DNA from 4 places in the Cryobacterium sp. M91 genome. Region 4 is predicted to be linked to each of the others. Evidence: riboswitches for the same ligand, from Rfam matches in the RefSeq annotation. Region 4 holds a riboswitch; each other region holds the start of a gene.
The links. A riboswitch is a leader RNA that binds a small molecule or an ion and turns the genes downstream of it on or off. The one in region 4 is predicted to bind thiamine pyrophosphate.

Region 1: linked by a shared signal. The riboswitch ahead of CXY80_RS15750 (ECF transporter S component) and the one ahead of CXY80_RS16650 (bifunctional hydroxymethylpyrimidine kinase/phosphomethylpyrimidine kinase) in region 4 are both predicted to bind thiamine pyrophosphate.
Region 2: linked by a shared signal. The riboswitch ahead of CXY80_RS20270 (Ykof family thiamine-binding protein) and the one ahead of CXY80_RS16650 (bifunctional hydroxymethylpyrimidine kinase/phosphomethylpyrimidine kinase) in region 4 are both predicted to bind thiamine pyrophosphate.
Region 3: linked by a shared signal. The riboswitch ahead of thiC (phosphomethylpyrimidine synthase ThiC) and the one ahead of CXY80_RS16650 (bifunctional hydroxymethylpyrimidine kinase/phosphomethylpyrimidine kinase) in region 4 are both predicted to bind thiamine pyrophosphate.

What each region holds. Positions count from the first base shown of each region.
Region 1 covers NZ_PJJT01000090.1:28,823-33,980, reverse strand. The annotation lists gene CXY80_RS15765 (AAA family ATPase) at 1-292, opposite strand, end outside; gene CXY80_RS15760 (energy-coupling factor transporter transmembrane protein EcfT) at 297-1,079, opposite strand; gene CXY80_RS15755 (ABC transporter ATP-binding protein) at 1,076-2,572, opposite strand; gene CXY80_RS15750 (ECF transporter S component) at 2,581-3,219, opposite strand; TPP riboswitch at 3,252-3,362, opposite strand; gene CXY80_RS15745 (hypothetical protein) at 3,700-4,026, opposite strand; gene dinB (DNA polymerase IV) at 4,053-5,158, opposite strand, start outside.
Region 2 covers NZ_PJJT01000089.1:363-5,520, forward strand. The annotation lists gene CXY80_RS14490 (hypothetical protein) at 1-200, opposite strand, end outside; gene CXY80_RS14495 (hypothetical protein) at 219-569, opposite strand; gene CXY80_RS14500 (hypothetical protein) at 605-1,429, opposite strand; gene CXY80_RS14505 (PadR family transcriptional regulator) at 1,426-1,770, opposite strand; TPP riboswitch at 1,844-1,954, shown strand; gene CXY80_RS20270 (Ykof family thiamine-binding protein) at 1,972-2,307, shown strand; gene CXY80_RS20275 (Ykof family thiamine-binding protein) at 2,304-2,606, shown strand; gene CXY80_RS14515 (ECF transporter S component) at 2,629-3,228, shown strand; gene CXY80_RS14520 (ABC transporter ATP-binding protein) at 3,221-4,885, shown strand; gene CXY80_RS14525 (energy-coupling factor transporter transmembrane protein EcfT) at 4,882-5,158, shown strand, end outside.
Region 3 covers NZ_PJJT01000089.1:34,059-39,216, reverse strand. The annotation lists gene CXY80_RS14675 (BTAD domain-containing putative transcriptional regulator) at 1-584, opposite strand, end outside; gene CXY80_RS20285 (hypothetical protein) at 685-1,266, opposite strand; gene CXY80_RS20810 (family 1 glycosylhydrolase) at 1,210-1,701, shown strand; gene thiC (phosphomethylpyrimidine synthase ThiC) at 1,655-3,310, opposite strand; TPP riboswitch at 3,305-3,412, opposite strand; gene CXY80_RS14660 (response regulator transcription factor family protein) at 3,577-4,545, opposite strand; gene hxlB (6-phospho-3-hexuloisomerase) at 4,659-5,158, shown strand, end outside.
Region 4 covers NZ_PJJT01000090.1:212,464-217,621, forward strand. The annotation lists gene thiO (glycine oxidase ThiO) at 1-1,003, opposite strand, end outside; gene thiE (thiamine phosphate synthase) at 1,065-1,709, shown strand; gene CXY80_RS16650 (bifunctional hydroxymethylpyrimidine kinase/phosphomethylpyrimidine kinase) at 1,744-3,285, opposite strand; TPP riboswitch at 3,268-3,367, opposite strand; gene CXY80_RS16655 (dihydrolipoamide acetyltransferase family protein) at 3,440-4,873, opposite strand; gene CXY80_RS16660 (alpha-ketoacid dehydrogenase subunit beta) at 4,873-5,158, opposite strand, start outside.

The DNA of each region.
Region 1 (5,158 bases), 180 kb from region 4:
GCTGATTCGCGCTCCAGTCGTAGCGCTGCCAGGCCGCCGGCCGCCCGGTGCGTCGGGGTTCGAGAAGGTACCGGCGCAGGTGGTCGATGGCCGCGTCGAGGCCGTCCCAGCCGGGGTAGATATCGTCCATCCGCACAAGCTGCGGGGTTTGGCTGCCCGGCCACTCTGCCACGAGGGCGTCGGCGAGGGTGCTCTTGCCCGCACCACTCGGCCCATCGATGAGCACCACCGGGTTCGGCCCGGCGGCGGCGACGGCCTGGAACACCGGCGCCAGCAGGGTCGTGACGCGCACAGATTTAGGCGAAGACAAAGTTCCAGTTTCCGGTTGATACCGAGATCATGACGGCCAAAACGGCGATCATCAGCCCGATCCCGATGAGTGACCATTCCCGCAGGCCGAACGTTGAACTCCGAGCCCAGGTGCGTTGGATGGGGGCGCCGAAGCCACGCGCTTCCATGGCGGTGGCGAGTTTACTGCCCCGCCGAATGGACAACACGAGGAGCGCGAAGGTCTGGTTGCCCAGGCGGCGCAGCACCGCGCCATCCGCTACCCCGCGTGCCCGGCGGGCTAGTCCCAGGGCACGCCAGTCCTCGATGAACAGCCCGACCATCCGCAGCGCCGCAAGTCCGCCGAGCACGAACCGGGCTGGCAAGTGCACGACCTGTCCCAGCCCGTCGGCGAGATCGGTGGGATCGACGGTGATGAACAGGACGACGGCAGGCAGCCCGATCGCGAGCACCCGCAGGGTCGTGGCGAGGGCCAGATCGATTGAGCCATCGGTTACCTGGATGAGTCCGAATGACCAATATTCCTGACCGGAGGCCTGGCCATACAGCAGCGTCGTGATTCCGGTGGACGGTGCAGCCAGCCAGACCAGCGCGGTTCGCCACAAGAAGACTCGAAGAGTAAGCCCCGCCCACAGAAAGAGCAGCATTTCGCAGGCCAGGGCGACGGCGGCGGAGACCCAATCAATGGTCAGCACCAGGACTGCGGCGAGCAGGAGCGCGGCAGCGAGTTTCGCGACCGGATTGATCCGGTCGATCGCTCGCACTCCCCGCGTGGGTGTCAAGACACTCATGGCAGAACCGCGCTGAGATCGTACTTGGAGCCGCGGCCCTCGACTCGAAATTCCCGATCAGCGACGGCGGCAACGAAGTCTGCGTCGTGGGAGACCGCGACGATGGCGGTGCCCGCATCCAGGAGGTCACGCAGCAGCGCAACGATCTCCTGCCAGGTGCGAAAATCCTGACCGAACGTGGGTTCGTCCAGCACCAGAAGTCGAGGTTGGGTGGCCAGCACTGTGGCGACCGACAGACGTCGTTTCTCGCCACCGGACAGGGTGAATGGGTTGGCCTCGGCGAGGTGGTCCAGGCGAAGGCGCTCCAGCAGATCGTCGACGCGCCGGTGCAGCAGTGCGTCCGACAGACCGAGGGCTCGCGGACCGACGGCCAGTTCGGCGCGCACGGTGCCAGCGACGAACTGGTGTTCCGGGTCTTGAAAGACGGTGCCCACTCGACTCAGAAGCTGGCGCGATTTCCAGCGGATCGGGTCACTGCCTGCGCCGGCGGCGAGAGCGCTGCTGGCGACGACCCGCCCGGCGGCGGGGCGCAGGAGCCCCGCCAGGGTGAGCGCGAGGGTGGACTTGCCGGCTCCGTTGGGTCCGGTGATGAGCAGAGCGCAGGCCTCCGGCACCTCAAGGTCGATATTTTCGGCAACCACACAATCCCGAGTGCGCGCAATCGCGAGAGAATTAGTCGACAAGAGCGTTGGCTGACCGGTCTCTCGCGGAGGCCTTATGGGAAGCGTGTGTGGCACACCGGGCACCCAGACGCCGGAGGCGGTCAGTGCAACTCCCTGCGCGAGGAGAACGTCGCTCGGGGATCCGTCGGCCAGGACTCCCCCGTCGGCACCCAGAACGATCACCCGGTCGACGAGGTCCTTCCAGATCTCAACCCGATGTTCAATAACGATGAACGTCGAGTCAGTGTGTGCCAGAACGCGGGCGACGGACTCGCGCACCTCCCGCACACCGACCGGATCGAGATTTGCCGTCGGCTCGTCGAGGAGCAGCAGACCCGGCTGCATGGCCAACACTCCGGCGAGAGCAAGACGCTGTTTTTGGCCGCCCGACAAGGCGGACGTCGGGTGGCCAACGGGGACGTCGAGGCCGACCATCTCGAGGGCATCCTGTACGCGCCGCCAAATTTCCCCACGCGGCACGCCGATATTTTCGCAACCGAAGGCGACATCATCGCCGACGCGAGCGAGAATTACCTGCGAGTCGGGGTCCTGGAGGACCAGGCCGACCTGACCCCTGGCGTTGCCAGGCTCGGCGCCGTTCACGCGCAGAGTACCGCGTTGCTCGCCCTCTTCGTCGCCGCCGAGCACGCCAGCCAGCGCGTGCAGCAGCGTCGATTTTCCCGAACCGGATGCACCGAGCAGGAGAATCCGCTCGCCAGGCTCGATGCGGAGGGACAGCTCGCTCACCGCCCAGCGCCGCCGACCGGAATGGCGCCAACCCCAGTCGCGGGCGTCGACGGATGCACCTCCCCGCGTCGCGCCCACCAGCATCCGCTCGCCTAGATCGCGGTTCGACCGGCGATGCGACCCGCCGCGAAGCGGTTGAGCGCGCCCGTGCGAGCCAGGCCGCGCGCAGCGAACCAGGACAGGAGCCCGGCGATAACGACGCCCGAAATAATCGCGCTCACGATATAAATCGTCGCGAATGCGCTCGCTGAACCGGGATACCACAGCACCAGGTCGTTGATGGCCATGGCAAGTCCGGCCCCAGCGCCCGCCAACAACACGACGTACAGACGATAGTTCGTGTAAAGGAACAGAGCGAAGACAAGCTCGGCGCCAAGTCCCTGCACCAGGCCTGACACCAGAGTCAGTGGTCCCCATTGGTTGCCGATCAGCGTGGAAACGACGGCGGCTAGGAGCTCCGTGTAGAGCGCGGCCCCGGGTTTGCGAATGATGAGACCACCGAGCACGCCAGCGAACAGCCAGCCTCCGCCCAGGAGAGCCGACAGGCCCGGCAGCAGCGGCGAAAGCAGACCGCTCAGGGGGTTGCTCGCCTGATTCCAGACGAGGAAGATGACACCGCTCGCGACGCCGATGACGCTGGCGACGACGATGTCGACGACGCGCCAGCGAAAGTTGCGCTTCGTGGCTCCCGCCGGAGCGGATTGCTTGAGTGAACTCGTTGTAGCGTGCACTGTTTCGTGCCCTTTCCGTAGGTGAATACAGGGCACGGGATTGAGAAGCCTCCCTGCGCTGGCATGATCCAGATCAGGTTCGACGGTCGAAGCTTGGTCAGCTTCCTCTCAGCCCGGTGTACCGGACTCCCGTGATCATAATCAAGTATAGTGCCCCGTTTAGACTGACGACATGGGGATCACGACATGAGCATCGGCATTCTGCTCGTTTTGGCGGGCCTGTACCTGCTGCTCATGCGCCGGTTCGTTCTACGGCGGCGGCGAATTGCGCAGGGTCTGCCGGTGAGCGGCCCCTGGCACTTTCCGGCCTGGCTGCGCCCAAGAGTGCCGCGCTGGGCGCGGCGACGCTTCGCGCGTCGCCCGCGCCGTCCGCGCGCCGCGCGGCGGTTGCGCCACACCCGCCCGGGCCCACCTTAGCTCCGTGGGCCCATGATCTATCATGGGCCCGGTTTCCGGGCCCGGGCCCCGTGCAGAAAGCGACTACTTCTTTAGGGCTCGAATCACCCGGGCCAAGGCGCGGCCGGTGACTATAAGGAACGGCACACCGACGGCGAGCAGGGCGATGACGTTCGGCTCGAACCGGGCTGTACCGCCCGACTTGACGTACGCGCCGATCGGCAGCGAAACGCCGCCTCCTCCCCCGCCGGACCCGGCCCCGCCCTCACCGGCATCACCGCCGCCGAAGCCGTAGTAGGCGAGCGCGACGGGCACCAGGGTGACGCCATCGATCTGTACAGGGTCACCGTACGCCGACTTCACACCGGCGGAACGGAACGTTTCTGCGAGTTTTTCCGGGAGGCTGGTCATGCCATCAGGTTAGCGTGGCTGAGACTTCAGGGGCGAGGTGTGAAGTGCGAAGCCGGGCGCACGGTTCCCGCTCCGAATCGCTCGGTCACGGTATCCACGGCCAGCTCCGCGCCCCGCCAGTCCTCGTCCGGGTCCCAGAGTCCAACCGATCCAGATGCCGTGCCGAGCTGCTCCGCACGCACCCCGATCAGACGCACCCGAATGCCGGAGGCTGCCAGCAGGTCGAACGCCGCCACCGCTTCCTCGTAGATGCGCCGGCCCACATTGCTAGGTTCGGCGAGGGTGCGCGACCGGGTCACCGTACTGAAGTCGGTGTAGCGCAGCTTGAGGGCGACCCGCCGGGCCACGAGATCACCCCGACGCAGCCGCACGGCAACGAGGTCGCACTGCCGCAGCAATTCGCTGCGCAACCGGTCGATATCCGTCACATCGTGTTCAAAAGTCACCTCGTGACCGACGCTCTTCTCCTCCCGCTCGAGCGTCACCGCGCGCGGGTCGCGACCCCAGGACAGGTCGAACAGTTTCTGACCGGATACCTCCCCCAGCGCTTTGCGCAGTACCGCCAGCGGCGTGTGCGCGATGTCGCCGATCAATTTCAGGCCGAGTCTGCTCAGCGCCTGCTCAGTGGCGGCCCCGACGCCCCACAGCGCAGCGACGGGCAGCGGATGCAGAAACTCGACCGTATCCTCGGCGGGAACGACGAGCAGTCCGTTCGGTTTGGCCAGGCCGGAGGCAAGTTTGGCGACGAACTTGGTAGAGGCCGCGCCCACCGAGCAGACCAGCCCGGTCTCGGCGAACACCCGGGCGCGAATGAGTTCGCCGATCACGGCCGGTGAGCCAAACAGGTTGGTCGCGCCGGCCACGTCGAGGAAGGCCTCGTCGATGCCGAGCCGTTCCACCAGCGGGGTCACGTCATCGAAAATGCTCATGACCCGGCTGGAAAAGTCCCGATAGAGCCCTATGTGCGGCTCGAGCACGATTGCATTCGGGCATTGCCGCAGCGCGAGCGCCATCGGCATAGCCGAGTTCACGCCGTATTTGCGGGCGATGTAGTTGGCCGCAGTGACGACCGACCGGCCGCCGCGATGGCCGACGATCACGGGCAGGTTGACGAATTCGGGGTGCGACAGCA
Region 2 (5,158 bases), on a different contig from region 4:
AGCGCGGAGACGATCACGATCGGCAGCGCCGGCAGGGCGAAGAGCTCCCTCGTGCCGCTCCACAGACTGAGGCCGATGGACGTACCGAACCCCAACAGTGCCGCAACCACGATCATCCAGGCGCGCGGACGCAGGCGTGCGAGCGCCTGGAGACATGTCGGTACGAGCACCACGACGATGCCCCCGGCAACGAATACCACGAGTGTTTTCAGGTCGATCTACACCGCCGCTCCGTGCACGAGCGGCAGCGCCGAGAGCAGAAAGCCGAAGAGTCCGAACACGCCGAGGCTAGCCCGCAGGTTCAAAGCGTTCACCGTGCGCAGCGGGATGGTCGGCAGGTTCAGTTCGGCTGCATAGCGCTTGGAGCTGCCGAAGCACTGCTCCGCACTCGTACCGGAATCGGCGAGAAACTCTCTGGCGCTGGCCAGGGCATCGCCGATTGCGTCACCCGGTACCCCGAGCAGCCGCAGCTCGATCGTGAATTCATCGAACCTGGTGGCGTCGTCGGTCGCTTTAGAGCGGATGTCGGTGCTTCCATTGTCGGGATCGCGCGGGTTGCTGGTCATCATGGCGAGCCTTTCACCTTGCTGAACGAGATTTCGCATTACTTGCCCGGGTAGAGGGCGAAGGTGAGCACGACGCTGATCGCGCCGTAGAACACCAGCATCCAGTTGATGGTGATGATCGAAAGGCGCACTTTCAGCGAGGGGCGCGGATCGGGCTCGGCACCCGGCTCAACGATCGGGTCAGGCCGCAGGGTATGGTGCACCTCGTTCCAGATGGGCGGTGCGATCAGCAGAATTCCGGCTCCGATGGCGATCGGCAGCGCCGGAACATTGAACAACACCGCCTGGCCCTGCCAGACGATGAGGGCAAAGGGACCGCCGCCGACAATCATCAACCCGAGCGCGATCAGCCACACCCGTGCTGGACGCGCGCGCACCAGCACGGGTATGAGTCGCGGGACCAGCGCCAGCGCCAGAATCATCCCGGCCAGCGAGAATAGCATCCACACCTTCACGACCAGAAGGTCGTCGCCACCCGCGAGGGGAAGGACCGCTTGCGCCAGCGTGACCAGCCCGATCGCCCCGATTCCGCTGTTCAGCAGCAGATCGCCTTTCGAGCCCTGAGACAACGGTACGGTCGGCAGGTCGAGTTCCGCGGCGTAGCTTTTGGGGCTGCCGAACGATTCGTCGGCGCGCGCACCGGAGTCGGCGAGAAACTCCCGAGCGCTCGCCACGGCATCGCCGATGGCGTCGCCGGGCACGTCGAGCAGGCGGAGTTCGATGGTGAACTGCTCAAGCCAGGCGGCGGTGTCGGCCTCGCGTGCAGTGTCAGCCAAGCGGATGCCGGCGGCGCGGGCATCCGCTTCGGCGCTGCCGGAGGCAGCCGGGCTGGAGTCGTGATCGCGCGGGTTGCTGGTCATCATGATTCGGCCGGCCCTTTCTGCAGGTGGTCGTGCACGGTGGTGGAGAAGCGCTGCCATTGGGCGGCCTGCTCGGTGAGCTCTTGCCGTCCGGCGTCGGTGAGCGAGAAGTATTTGCGGCCCGGACCCCCGGCGCCCGGTCGCCATTCGGCGGCGATCCAGCCGGCGGCTTCGAAGCGGGTGAGCAGCGGATAAAGCGTGCCACCCTTGATGGCACCGAAGCCGGCGGATTCGAGCGCCGATGCGATCGCGTAGCCGTAGGTCGGGCCCGGCGCGAGCGTGCGGAGCACGCAGAGGCCGAGGGCGGCGCGCATCCACTCGGCTGGCCAGGTTTTTGGTTGCATGACTACATAGTCTCCCTAGTTAGCCAGACTGTCTACTCGAGGATCGGGCAGCCACGGGCATGCCATACTTTCGTTGTATCAACACGGGAGTCCGATTAATCGGGCTGAGAGGAAGCTGCAGAGGCTTCGACCGTCGAACCTGATCTGGATCATGCCAGCGCAGGGAGGCTGACTCGTCTTTCCCGTGCCCCCACGAAAGAAATGGGCACGATCATTCCAGAAACCTTCACAGCCACACCGGCGGAATTCGGCATTGGCGCGCGCCTCACCCTCGCCGTCATGCGCGACGACTACGCCGCCGTCATTCTCGACGCGCTCCAGCAGGCAGATTCGACCGGGCTCGCACTTCAAACCGGCGTCGTCAGCACCTACCTGTCCGGCGCCGAACCCGACCTGCTGCGCTACGTCAGCCAGGTCGTCGCCGGTGCGAGCCGCAGCGGAGCCCACGTCACGGCAACCGTGCAATTCTCCCGCGGCTGCCCCGGCGAAGTCACCTGCACGCTGCCACCCACCGCCGGCTGTTCGCCGAGGTCGTGAACCTCACCCCCACCGGCGTACACGCCGTCGCAGAATGGGCACTGTATCCACTGGATGACGGCACCGGTTCTGCTTCAGCCGATCACATGCGCGACATCTACGCCGCGATCGAGACCGCCAAGGCCTCCGGGCTCACGGTACACAGCGAGCACTTCGTCACCCGGCTCGAGGGCGACCTCGCCCTCGTGCTGCAGGTCATCGCCGCCGGCTGGATCGTGGCCGGCCGAACGGTGCAGCACGTGGCGACGCACGCGACCCTGTCCCTCAACAGCCCGAGCCTGAACTCCCATGCGCCCTGACGCCGACCAGAAGGAAACAGCCATGCCCACAGCATCCGCCAAGAAAAGGCACTGGAGCCTCAAAGACCTCGTGCTTGTCGTCGTGCTCGGTGTCGTGTTCGGCTTTCTGTACTGGATATTCGTGCAGGCCTGGACCGCCCTGTCGATCACGATGGGTCCGGCCGGCGACCTCGCGCAGCACTTTCTGCTCGGCTCCTGGCTGCTCGTCGCCCCGATCGCGATCGCCATCGTGCGACGGCCGTTCGCCGGCATCTTTGCGGAGGTTATCGCGTCGGTGATCGAGGTCGTCTTTCTCGGCTCCATGGTCGGGCCGCTGCTCTTCGTCGCCGCCGCCATTCAAGGCGCGGGCAGCGAGATTCCGTTCGCCCTCACTCGCTACCGCAACTACAGCTGGCTGACCTACGCACTTTCGGGGCTGCTCGGCGCCGGGCTGGTGTTCTTCTACTCGGCATTTCGCTCCGGCTGGTACGGCCAGGAGATCTTTCTGCTGCGCCTCGCTATTCAGCTGATCTCCGGCGTGATTCTCGGCGGGCTGCTGGCCAAACTCATCGTCGATGCCCTCGACAAAACCGGCGTCGTCGACAACTTCGCGATCGGCCGCGATCGCCTCGCCCGTGCCTGAGACCGACATCCTGACACTGCAGGACGTGTCGGTGCGATTCCCGCGTCGGCCCGAGGCCGTGCTCAGCGACGTGTCGGTGCGCCTCGCGCCGGGCGAGCAGCTCATCGTGTTCGGCGCCTCCGGTTCGGGCAAATCCACCCTGTTGCAGACCATCACCGGCGTCATTCCGCATTCGGTCGTATCCTCGCTCGGCGGCAGTGTGCGCATGGGAGGGACGCTCAGCATCGAAACCTCCGTCGTCGAGCTGTCCCGGCTCGTCGGCGTGGTCGCGCAGGACCCCGCGTCGTCGGTCTGTCTGCCCGACGTCGAACAGGAGCTTGCCTTGCCGCTCGAAAACCGCGGTGTCGACCCGGCACTTATCTCGGCGCGCATCGATCGCGCCCTTGACGCTGTTCAGGCACGGATGCTGCGACATCGGTCGACCGGGCAGCTGTCCGGCGGCGAAGGCCAGCGCGTGGCCCTCGCCGCCACCCTCATCGCCGAACCGGCCGTGCTCCTGCTGGACGAACCCACCTCGATGCTCGACGCGGCGGGATTGGGCGCCGTGCGCCGCGCCATCCGTTCGGCCGTCGACACCTACCGGCCGGCCGTCGTGCTGGTCGAACACCGCATCGACGAGTTCACGGGCACGGCGGGAATCGCCGGGCTGCCGCCACGCGCACTCGTGCTCGGCGAGGCCGGAACCGTCATTGCCGATGGTCCCACGGTCGACGTGCTCGCCCAGCATGGGCGCTCGCTCAATCAAAACGGATGCTGGCTTCCGCTCGAAACCGAATTGCTTGCCGTGACCGGGTGCGCCGGCGGGCTCGGCGAAGCGGGCGTGCGCGCCGGCCTCCGGTCACTCGGCGAGCCGGCCGGAGCCTTGGGGCGACGGCAGGACTTCGGCCGGATCGTTCTGACCGCCACGGATGTGGTCATTGATCGCGGGGTTGGCGCGCCGAACGGGACCGCCACAACGGTTCTCGCCGGCGTCAGCCTCACCCTGCGGGGCGGCGAAATCGTGGCCCTGCTCGGCGGCAATGGAACGGGCAAAACCTCGTTGCTGCTGACCTTGGCGGGATTGCACCGGCCATCGGTCGGCACCGTGACCGGCGCCCGACCCGGCATGATCTTTCAGAATGCCGAGCACCAATTCGTCGAGCACACCGTGCGCGGCGAGATTCGGCATGGGCTGCCGAGCCTGAGCGATGACGAGCTTCAGGCCATTTTGCACCGGCACCGGTTGACCCACCTCGCCGATCAAAGCCCGTATCGACTGAGCGGCGGCGAGAAGCGGCGGCTCAGCGTCGCCGCCATGCTCGCGCACGATCGGCCGGTGCTGCTCGCCGACGAACCCACCTTCGGCCTCGATCGCCGGGACACCATCGCCACCCTGGCAGCGCTCGGCCAGGCGGCCGACGCGGGCCGCAGCATCCTTTTCTCCAGTCATGATCTGCGAACCGTGGCAACCCTCGCCGACCGGGTGATCGTGCTGGCCGACCATACGGTGATCGCCGACGGGCCCGTGTTCGAGGTGTTGCGGTGGGACGAGGTACTGAAGCAGGCCGGGCTCGAGCTGCCCACGCTGATTCGGCACCTGCTCAAGGAATTCGATTCTGACGCGCGGATTCGCCGCGTGCTGGGTCAGCTCGACGCTGCCGTGGGCGCGACGACATGACTGCTCAACTCATCGACATCGATGCTCCCCCGACACGACGGCCCGTCAGCGCCCTGGCCAGGCGCAACCCGACCGTCAAACTCGCGCTTCTGTTCGTCGTCTCCCTCGTGCTGATGTTTGTTTTCGATCCGATCACGCCACTGGTGCTGTACCTGCTCGCCCTCGGCGCGGTCGCTGTCACGGCTCGCATTCCCGTGAAAGTATTCGTTCTCGCACATATTCCATTTCTGGCATTTGCTCTCGGCCTTCTGATCGTGAACGCGCTCAGCCGGC
Region 3 (5,158 bases), on a different contig from region 4:
TCGTCGATCCGGTGCAGAGCAGCGGCGGTTTCGGACGCCAGAACGCGGGCGACGGTCAGCCGGGACTCGTGCAGGTCCCGCGCCTCCGATGCCCACGCTGCGACCAGTTCATCGCAGAGCAGTGGGGCTTGGGCGAGGTCGAGGGCGCGAAGTAAGAAGGGGTAAGCCAGCTCGGGATTGGTTTTCTGGGCTCGTTGCAGCAGATCGTCGAACTGTTCAAGGTCGACATCGACCAGGTCGCGGTCCAACACATAGCCGCCGGTCGTCGTCTGCAACGGCCCGAACTTTCCCGCACCGGGCTGCAGGTGGCGGCGCAGCACGCTGACATAACTTTCCAGGGTGGGCAGGGCTTCGGCTGGAGGGTTTGCTCCCCAGAGCAATTCGATCAGGTGGTCTTTCGACACCGGGAGGCCAACGTGTACGAGAAGAATCTCCAGGATCTGGCGTGGTTTCGGTCCGCCGAGTTCGTGGGCGTGCAGAACAACGGGGCCGCATCGAATGGTCAGGTTGCCGAAGAGTTGAACGCTGAGGTGTGCGACGGGCGCGCTGGCTGGCTGCACTCGGGTTTCCGATTCCATTGTCATAACGACCTCCACTGTTGGAATGCGACAATGATGCCTGTTTGCCCAAGCCGGGGTAAGCCGCGGGTGGACTAGGAAATTACCCCCAATTTCGGGGATCATTTCAGGAGTTGGTATGATGCCCGGTTCCGAGGGACAGGCTGGCCCCCTGAGGCCCGTCCAGGACGAGGGCAATGACCTGATTGGGGATTTCGAAAACGAGGGTCGCTTGAACGGATGCTCCGCTCTGCTCCGCCGGGTCGACCCAGAGCGCGGTGGACCGCGCGCCGAGTCCGGACAGGGAGTAGTCGGCGGCGCGAAAGGCGAGGCCGGAGGCATCCGTTTCGGTCAGTTCGAGCAGAATGCGCACGCGGTGGGCCCCGGGCTGCACCGGGCTGGAGAGCAGATCGGCGGCGGTCGCCGGCACCCAGCCATCGGTTTCGAGCGGGATGATCGCGCTGATGCGGGCGAGTCCGCCGGGCACGGCGGCCGTATCGCCGAACGGGGTGCTCGGCTTCGTACCGGTGAGCAGCAGCACGCCAGCCAGGGCAGCCATCACGAGCCAGGCGATGGCCAATGGGATCAGAATTTTGCGGCGGCGTTGGAACAGGGTGCGAGGCGAGGGACGCCTGTGCCGTGTGGTGCCCGGATGCTTCTCCCCGTCGTCGGGACGCACCAGACGCAGCGTTACATTCGCGGGAGTCATGTGCGGAATTCTGACCGCGGGACCATGGGAAAACCCTGCTCCGGTCTGGTTTGTCGCGGATGGGCTGGCGTGGGCGCGCCCGTCAAGGACGGCATCGAGGTGCTCGGCTACGAGCACTGGAGCGCCCTCGACAACTACGAGTGCGCGAGCGGATTCCGGCCGACATTAGGGCTCATCGAGGTCGACCACGAGACGTTCGTTCGCACGCCCAAGCCGAGCCTGGCCTGGCTGGCTGGGTCGCGCGGGCGAACGGGCTGGAGTAGCGAAGGTCCTTCGCGACCGGTCGTTCACAACTGCTCGCGGCGCCAGCGATCCGGGCACCGGCGACCCCGGAAGCGGCGACCGTGGGAGTGCCCGGTGGGCATCCGCTTGTCGAAAATGACCGTCATCAGAGCACCCGCGGCGGTAGATAGACCGAGCTGCCCAGACGGGTGAACTCGGCCGACTTCTCGGCCATTCCCGCCTCGATGGCCTCGAGACTGGTGAGGCCGTTCTCTTCGGCGTACACCCGAACATCCGCTGAAATACGCATGGAACAGAACTTGGGACCGCACATGCTGCAGAAGTGGGCGGCCTTGGCGGGGCCGGCCGGCAGCGTCTCGTCGTGAAAGCTCTGCGCGGTGTCCGGGTCGAGCGAGAGCGCGAACTGGTCGGTCCAACGAAATTCGAACCGGGCCCGACTGAGGGCGTCGTCGCGTTCCTGGGCGCGCGGATGCTGTTTGCCCAGGTCGGCGGAGTGCGCGGCGATCTTGTAGGTGATCACGCCGGTTTTCACGTCGTCGCGGTTGGGCAGGCCGAGGTGTTCCTTGGGCGTGACGTAGCAGAGCATGGCGGTGCCGGCCTGGGCGATGATGGCCGCGCCGATCGCGCTCGTGATGTGGTCGTAGGCCGGAGCGATGTCGGTGGCGAGCGGGCCGAGCGTGTAGAACGGGGCCTCCTCGCAGAGTTCCTCCTCGAGCGCCACGTTTTCAACGATCTTGTGCATCGGAACGTGGCCGGGGCCCTCGATCATCACCTGCACTCCGTAGGACTTCGCGACCTTCGTCAGCTCACCGAGGGTGCGCAGCTCCGCGAACTGGGCCTCGTCGTTCGCGTCGGCGATCGAGCCGGGGCGCAGGCCGTCGCCGAGCGAGAAGGTCACGTCGTAGCGGCGCAGAATCTCGCACAGCTCCACGAAGTGGGTGTAGAGAAAACTCTCCTGGTGGTGCGCGAGGCACCAGGCGGCCATGATCGAGCCGCCGCGCGAGACGATTCCGGTCACCCGGTTGGCGGTCAGCGGCACGTAGCGCAGCAGCACGCCGGCGTGCACGGTCATGTAGTCGACGCCCTGCTCGCACTGCTCGATCACGGTGTCGCGGTAGATCTCCCAGGTGAGTAGCGACGGGTCGCCGTTGACCTTTTCAACGGCCTGGTAGAGCGGAACGGTGCCCACCGGAATGGGCGAGTTGCGCATGATCCACTCCCGAGTGAGGTGAATGTCCTTGCCGGTGGAGAGATCCATCAGGGTGTCGGCGCCCCAGCGGGCCGCCCAGACCATCTTCTCGACCTCTTCGGCGATCGACGAGGTCACCGCCGAGTTGCCGATGTTCGCGTTGATCTTCACGGTGAAGGCCTTGCCGATGATCATCGGCTCGCTCTCCGGATGCTTGTGGTTGGCCGGAATGACGGCCCGGCCGCGCGCCACCTCGTCGCGGACGAGCTCGACCGAGACGCCCTCGCGCGCGGCGATGTAGGCCATCTCCGGCGTGACAATGCCGGCGCGGGCCCAGACCAGCTGGGTGGCAGCGCCATCGATGGGCAGCGGATGCTCCCACCCGGCCCGAGTCTGCGGCAGCCCCGTCTCGAGATCGATGGTGGCCGTCTCGTCGGTGTACGGGCCGGACGTGTCGTACAGGTCGAAGTGTTCGCCGTTGCTGAGGTTCACCCGGCGAACGGGAACTTCGAGTCCGGGCCAGTCCTTTACCGGTTCGTAGCGTTTGCTGCTGCCCTGGATCGGGCCGGTCGTGACCGTTTTTGACATGGTTGTTTCATCAATTGTGCGCATTGGTTTCGAACTTCCTACGCCGGCATTACCCGGACAGGTTCAACGGTCGACGGCCCTGGCCGTCCTCTCAGCTCGCTGGTGCGCGCTCCCGTGGTTGGTGTGTCTTCTGACTCCTTCACCCTAGCGCTGGTTGCGCGCTCGGGTCCTACCGGGGTCGCGGTCACCGCGCCCGTTGGGGGCCATCGCTCCGGGCATCGCTGGCGCTATGACCGGGAACTGGCGCCCGAGTCTGCGGGTGCCAGGCATAGCTGGCGCTGGGCATCCGCTTAGCGAGCGAGGGCGGCCAGCTCGACGCGGGTCGAGGCACCGACCTTGCGCAGCAGGTTGGCCACGTGAAACTTCACTGTGTTCTCGCTGATGGTCAGGGCCTGTGCGATGGCCTTGTTGCGCGCCCCAGAGGCGACGAGTTCGAGCACGCCGCGTTCGCGTGGGCTGAGGCCCCAGGCCGCGGCGGTGGTGACGGATGCCGTGGGCGCGTCGAGCGGCAGCGACACGGCCATCTCGGAGCCCCAGCCGGCGGTGGCCTCCACGTTGAGGGTGCCGCTGAGCGCGACGACGCGGGCGGCGAGCTGGCGCACGCTCGGAACCTCGGCATCGAGGTTGCCCGGACCGTCGTCCCGAATGCGGATGAGCAGGTTACTTCCGTCGCAGTCCCACTGCACGCGCACCCGCGCGACCCCGGCCTGTTCGACGAGGGCGAGTACGGCGCCGCGCACGATGGCGCGGGCTTCGTGGGCGACCTCGCCGGGCAATGCCCGACCGTTCACCGGCGGCTCGATGAACTGCACGTCGAGGTCGCCGAAGCGCACGAGCGGGCGCAGGTCGTTCCTTAGGCGTTCGAAGGCGCGGGCGACGGGTTCCTCGGTGAGACTGCGATCGAGGTCGCTCACCGCGCGCAGGGCGACCATCGCAGCGGCGGCGAGTTCGGTGGCCTTCTGTCGGGCGGCGGTGTCACTCGTGCTGCCGGAGCGCAGCACAGCGAGCAGGGATTCCAGCGTGGTGGCGTGTGCGTCGGTGAGGTCGGCGATGAGTTTGGAACGTTCGGCGGCTGCGCTGCGCGCTGTTTGAACCGGGGAGTTTGCGGGGAGCGTCGAGCGTTTTGCGGTCGTGGCGGATGACGCGGCCGGTTCGGCTGCTCCGGTACCAGCATCAGACCGGAGGGCGGCGGCCGTGCTGCCCGCAGCGGCCTCAGTGGCGGTGGCGCGCACGCCGGGGTTAGATGGAGCGGAAGTCATGCCCCCAGCCTACCCGGGCCATCCTCGGAGCCCACCCAGAGCCATCCGTTTGGGTAGGAAAACCGCTCGTTTGGCGGGCAGCATTCCCACTCGAAGGAGTGGAACATTGAATCATGACCGAAACGACAACCACCCCACTGGCAGCGGATGCCCTCGGCCTCATTTTCGCCGAAAACGGCCGCGTCGTCGAGGCGCTGCAATCGGCATCCGCTTCAGTACTGGATGAGGCGGCAACCCTGCTCGCCGCGGCACCCCGGGTATTTGTGCTCGGTGCTGGCCGCTCCGGGCTGGCACTGAAGATGACCGCGATGCGACTCATGCACCTCGGCCTCGACGTGCACGTGGTGGGCGAGGTGACCAGCCCGGCGATTGTGTCGGGTGACGTGCTGCTGGTGGCGAGCGGATCCGGAACGACGGGCGCCATTGTGCGTGCCGCCGAGACGGCTCACGGCGTGGGGGCGAGCATTCTCGCGCTGACCACGGCGCCCGAGTCGCCGCTCGGGCGGCTCGCCGCGGTGACCGTGGTCATTCCCGCGGCTGCCAAGCAGGACCACGCCGGGCAGGTGTCGGCCCAGTATTCGGGCGGCCTGTTCGAGCAGTCGGTGTTGTTCGT
Region 4 (5,158 bases):
GCGTTCCTGGACGAGCGCGAGCGGTTACTTCGATCAGCTCGAGCTCCCTGACCGCCGGCAGCAACACCTGGGCGTCACGCAATAGCTGATAGACGCCACCAGCCGACACCGCAGTGGAGCCGTCTTCGCGTTGGGTGGCTCCGATCACGACCGTTCCGTCCGATCGTGGAACCAAATAGACCGGCACGCCGTGCACCAGCCCGCGGAGCGTGCAGGTGAGCAACGGCCGAAGGTGCGCCGGCACCCGAAGCCGTAGAATATCGCCGTAAACCGGTCGAAGTGGCATGGTCAGTCGCTCTGGTAGCCCGTTCAACATGGCCGCCGCGAGGCCATTGGCCACAACTACTTCGGCGGCACTGACCGTTCCGCCATCAGCCAGGGCGACACCGGTGACGCGAGATGAGGCATCCGCGGAATCGTCGTGCAATAGCCCCATGGCATTCACCCGGATCAGGGCGTCGTGGCCCCACCGGCGGCTTTTCGCCAGCGTGGCAAGTGCGAGTTGGATGCGCTCGGCGAGCCGGCGCGGGTCGACCTGATGATCCTGCTCCACCATGAAGGCACCGGAAACGTGAGGGCTCAGAAGCGGTTCAAGCACGCGCGCCGCGCGAATGGTCAGCGGGTCGACGGCTAGCCCGTTGGCGAGCTGCACCCCACGCAGGTCGGCCAGCGCTTGCCGGTCGGCCGAATCAGCGCCAACAGTCATGGTGTGAGTTCTCTGATACCCGGTTAGGTGATGCTCGGGCCCCAGTGATTCGATGAACGCCGGATACAGCGCCGAGGAGGCGAGCATGAGCTCGAGCAACACCTCTTCTTGGTAGTGCAATTCGCTCACCGCCGCGAGCATTCCGGCCGCAGCGTACGTTGCGCCGCCGGCGGGGTCCGGATCGATGACGACCACCGTGCGGCCGGAGTGCGCAACAGCCCAGGCAATGCCGAGCCCGATAATGCCACCGCCGATCACGGCGACGTCGACCGTGCGGTTCACGACTCGTTCATTCATGGTGCGCACCGTTTTTCTGCGCTGGCACGGACGCTCGAACTTGGCCCATAGGGTTGGTCGCATGGACCAGACAAAAGCCCGGCTGTATCTCTGCACCGATGCCCGGAAGGATCGTGGCGATTTCGCTGACTTCGTGGCGGCGGCGTTCGCTGGTGGGGTCGACATTATTCAGCTTCGCGACAAAAATATCGACGCCGCCGAGGAGCTCGAATATCTCGAAATTCTGCGCTCGGTTGCCGACCAGCACGCACGACTCTGGGCCGTCAACGATCGGGCGGATATTGGCAGCCTGACGGGCGCTCCGGTATTTCATGTAGGCCAGACAGACCTGCCGGTGGCCTCCGCTCGCACCCTGCTCGGCCCGGCCGCCGTGATCGGCCTGTCCACACACACTACCGAACACGTGGATGCAGCACTGGCCGCGAACGATCTTAACTATTTTTGCGTCGGCCCAGTCTGGGCCACACCGACAAAACCCGGTCGAGCGGCGGTCGGAACGCAGCTTCTGCGTTACGCGGCCGCCCGCAGCGCAGCCACCGACAGCGAGCTGCCATGGTTTGCCATCGGCGGCATCGACCTCAGCAACATCAACCAAGTCGTCGATGCTGGCGCGACTCGAGTGGTTGTGGTGCGCGCGATCACCGACGCCAACGACCCGACGGATGCCGCGCAGCGACTTCTGGCCAGCCTGCCCGCGCTGGGCTGATACCGCACACAGTACCGAGTTTGGCGTGGTCATCTCAGGCCAACACAGAGTGCCGAGGGGCGTCGAAGAAGTCGAGCTCAAACCGTGACGAGGTGGCAAACGCCTGGCGCATCGCCGAGCGTTGCGCGGCAGAGGCCGTCGCCGCAGCGGCGTCGGTGAGCGCGATGACTTCCCTCGTGGCCGCGGCGAATTCTTCATCGGCATAGGTCTGGAGCCACGCGGCATATGGATGCACTGCTGTCTCGGTGCGCGCCAGAAAGTCGGTGTGCAGCCGCTCACCGACATCCGCATAGAGCCAAAAACAGGGCAACAGCGCCGCCAGAAGCACCGCATAGTTTCCGCCCTCAGCGAGCCCGAGCAAGTGATCCAGGTAGCCAGCCGTTACCGGGCCGGCCTCGGACGACACGTCCCGTTGCCCCAGCCAGTTTCTGTGCAATTCCAACTCAACGTCGCGGCACCGTCGTGCCGAATCGGCCAGAAACCGCTGTGCGTGCATGCTCGGCGCGATCTCACTGACGCGCGCAAGAACGCGCGAGTAAGTGGCGAGGTAGAGCGCGTCCTGAGCGAGATAATACGCAAAATCTCGCTCGGCCAGAACCCCAGTACCGAGATCCCTAATGAACGGCAGATCGAAGATCTGCGTGCGAATCTGCTCGACATCGCGCCACAGTGTCGCACTGAACTTCACCGAATCAGCTGGTGTGGCCGACTCGGCCGACGCGCCTGCGAACAGCCGATGAAAGTGATGGATCGGGCCATGGCCCTGACCGACCTCGAGGTCGTCGGCATGGGTCAGAGCATCCTGAAGCCAGTCTTTGACCTCGGCCAGAGACGCAGCCCAGTCCCCGGTTCGCGCCTGTACCGTGGCCATTGCCGAGGAGAGCGAGCATCCGGTGCCGTGGGTATTCTTGGTGGCGATGCGCGGCGAAGCAAACTCGACAACGCTCTGTGCCAGCAGCCCGTGGGTGTTGACCAGGGCGTCAGGGCAGATGGTTTCGTCGAAATGACCCCCCTTCACCAACACGGTTACTCCGGTGCGGGCTGATAGTCGTTTGCCCTGCTCGATGGCCGCAGCCCAGTTTGCCGCTGTGGGTTCTGCGAGCAGAACGGCCAGCTCGGGAACGTTGGGTGTGACGAGATCGGCGAGGGGGATCAGATCACGCAGCGCCTGCTCCGCTTGGGGTTCGAGCAGCCGGTGACCACTCGTTGCCACCATCACCGGGTCGAGCACGACGAGCGGAGGACGGTGGGCATTGAGCCAGGAACGCACCTCGTGAATCACGTCGATTTCGGCGAGCATGCCGATCTTCACGGCATCGATGGTCACGTCATCGCTCACGGCGTTCAATTGCTGGCGCAGAAACGCGACCGGCGGGGTGTGCACCGAGCGCACCCCGCGTGTGTTCTGCGCGACCAGAGCTGTTACTACTGCCATGCCGTACCCGCCGTTGGCTGCGATGCTTTTCAAATCGGCGTGGATGCCGGCACCGCCGGTCGGGTCGGTGCCGGCGATACTGAGAATCCGAGGCGTGGTGCGCGGCGTGATATTCGAGGTCTGATCAGTCATCCGTGACATTCCTTCGCTAGTGCTAACTAGACAGGTTCAACGGGTATTCATCTCAGCTCGCGCATTGTGCGGAGCACCCCGTGTCACTCAGCAGCCTATACGCCAACAAACATCACTCAGTAACCGATGCCAGAATCGTGGGCGTTCAGGACACGCCCCGAGCTCACAGGTCGGCGAGCAGGCTCACCGGGTTTTCAATGCAGCCGGCCACATAGGTGAGAAACCCGGCGGCCGTTCCGCCGTCGCAGACCCGATGGTCGAACACCATGGAGAGTTCTACGACGGTGCGAACCGCGAGTGCGTGTTCGACCACCCACGGCCGCTCGATCATGCGCCCAATGCCGAGAATGGCCGCTTCGGGATGGTTGATGATCGCGGCCGAACCGTCGACGCCGAGCGATCCGAAGTTGTTGAGGGTGAAGGTTCCCCCGGTCAGCGCGCTCGGCGAGAAGGTGCCGTCGGGCGACTGTGCGACCAGCGCGGCGAGGGCATCGCGCAGCTGTCGCGTACTCATCGCGTGGGCACGGTGGATGACGGGAACCATCAGCCCGCGTGAGGTCTGCGCCGCAATGCCGAGGTTGATGGCTCCGTGCTGGAGAATCTCCTGGCTCGCGGTGTCGACCGAGGAATTGAGCACCGGATACCGGCGCAGCCCGGCCACCACGAAGCGCGCGATGAGCGCCGTCACGCTGAACCGCTCATCCGTCGCCGCGAGCAGCTGGTCCCGCGCGGCGAACAGGGCGGTCGCGTCGACGTCGAGCCAGATCGTCGCCTCGGGAATCTCCCGACGCGACGTGGTCAGCCGCTGCGACACGACTTTGCGCAGGCCGGTGATGGGAATGCGAATATCCGCACTCGCCGCGTCGACAGTGCTGGGCGGCGTCGCAATACCCACATCGACTGCCACCTCGACAGCCACATCGACAGCCACGGCCGGAGCGGTGAGCGCGCGAATGTGTTCCTCGACGTCGCTGCGCAGCACCAGACCGTCGTGCCCGCTCCCGGCCAGCGTGCTCGCGTCGAACCCGTTCTCGCGCGCCAGCCGGCGCACGATCGGAGACACGACGGGGGAGTGGCGGATCGGGTCGACCGTGCTGGACGAATCGATGGCTGCAGAAACGGATGCCGCCACCTCGGCGGGGCGCTCGGCCAGCGCAACGGCGACGGGCGGCGTCGATGCAGCCGGTGCCGGGGCATCCGCTGCCCGCGGGGTGCCGAACCGCCCGGCGGCTACCTTGCGCGCCGGCCGGGTGCTTTCGGTCGTGCCGTAGCCGACCAGAACGGCTCCGGAGCCTTCGACCGCCACGACGGTCGCCGCGGCGACCGGAACGTCGACAACACCGGCTGAAGCGTCATCAGTCGCGTCGGTCACGGTCAGCAGCACCTGCCCGGCATGAATGACCTGGCCGGGCTCGCCGAACAGGCTTGCCACGACGCCGCCGTAGGGCGACGGCAGCTCCACGATCGACTTGGCCGATTCAACCTCGACCACGGCCTGGTCGATGGCGATCGTATCGCCGGGAGCGACCAGCCAGGCCACGATCTCGGCCTCGGTCAGTCCTTCACCGAGGTCGGGCAGCAGAAACTCGCGGCTCATCAGGACCACTCCCAGGTCGACAGCGCGGCGAGGATTCGGTCGGGGGTCGGCAAGAAATACTCCTCGAGCTTGGGTGACGGGTACGGAATGTCGAAGCCGGTGATGCGCAGAATGGGCGCGGCCAGGTAGAAGAAGTTGCGCTCGGTCAGGCGAGCGGCCACCTCAGCGCCGTAACCGCCGAACTGGGCGGCCTCGTGCACGATCGCGGCCCGGCCGGTCTTTCGAACTGATGCCCCCACCGTCTCGTCATCAAACGGCGACAGCGTGCGCAGGTCGATGACCTCG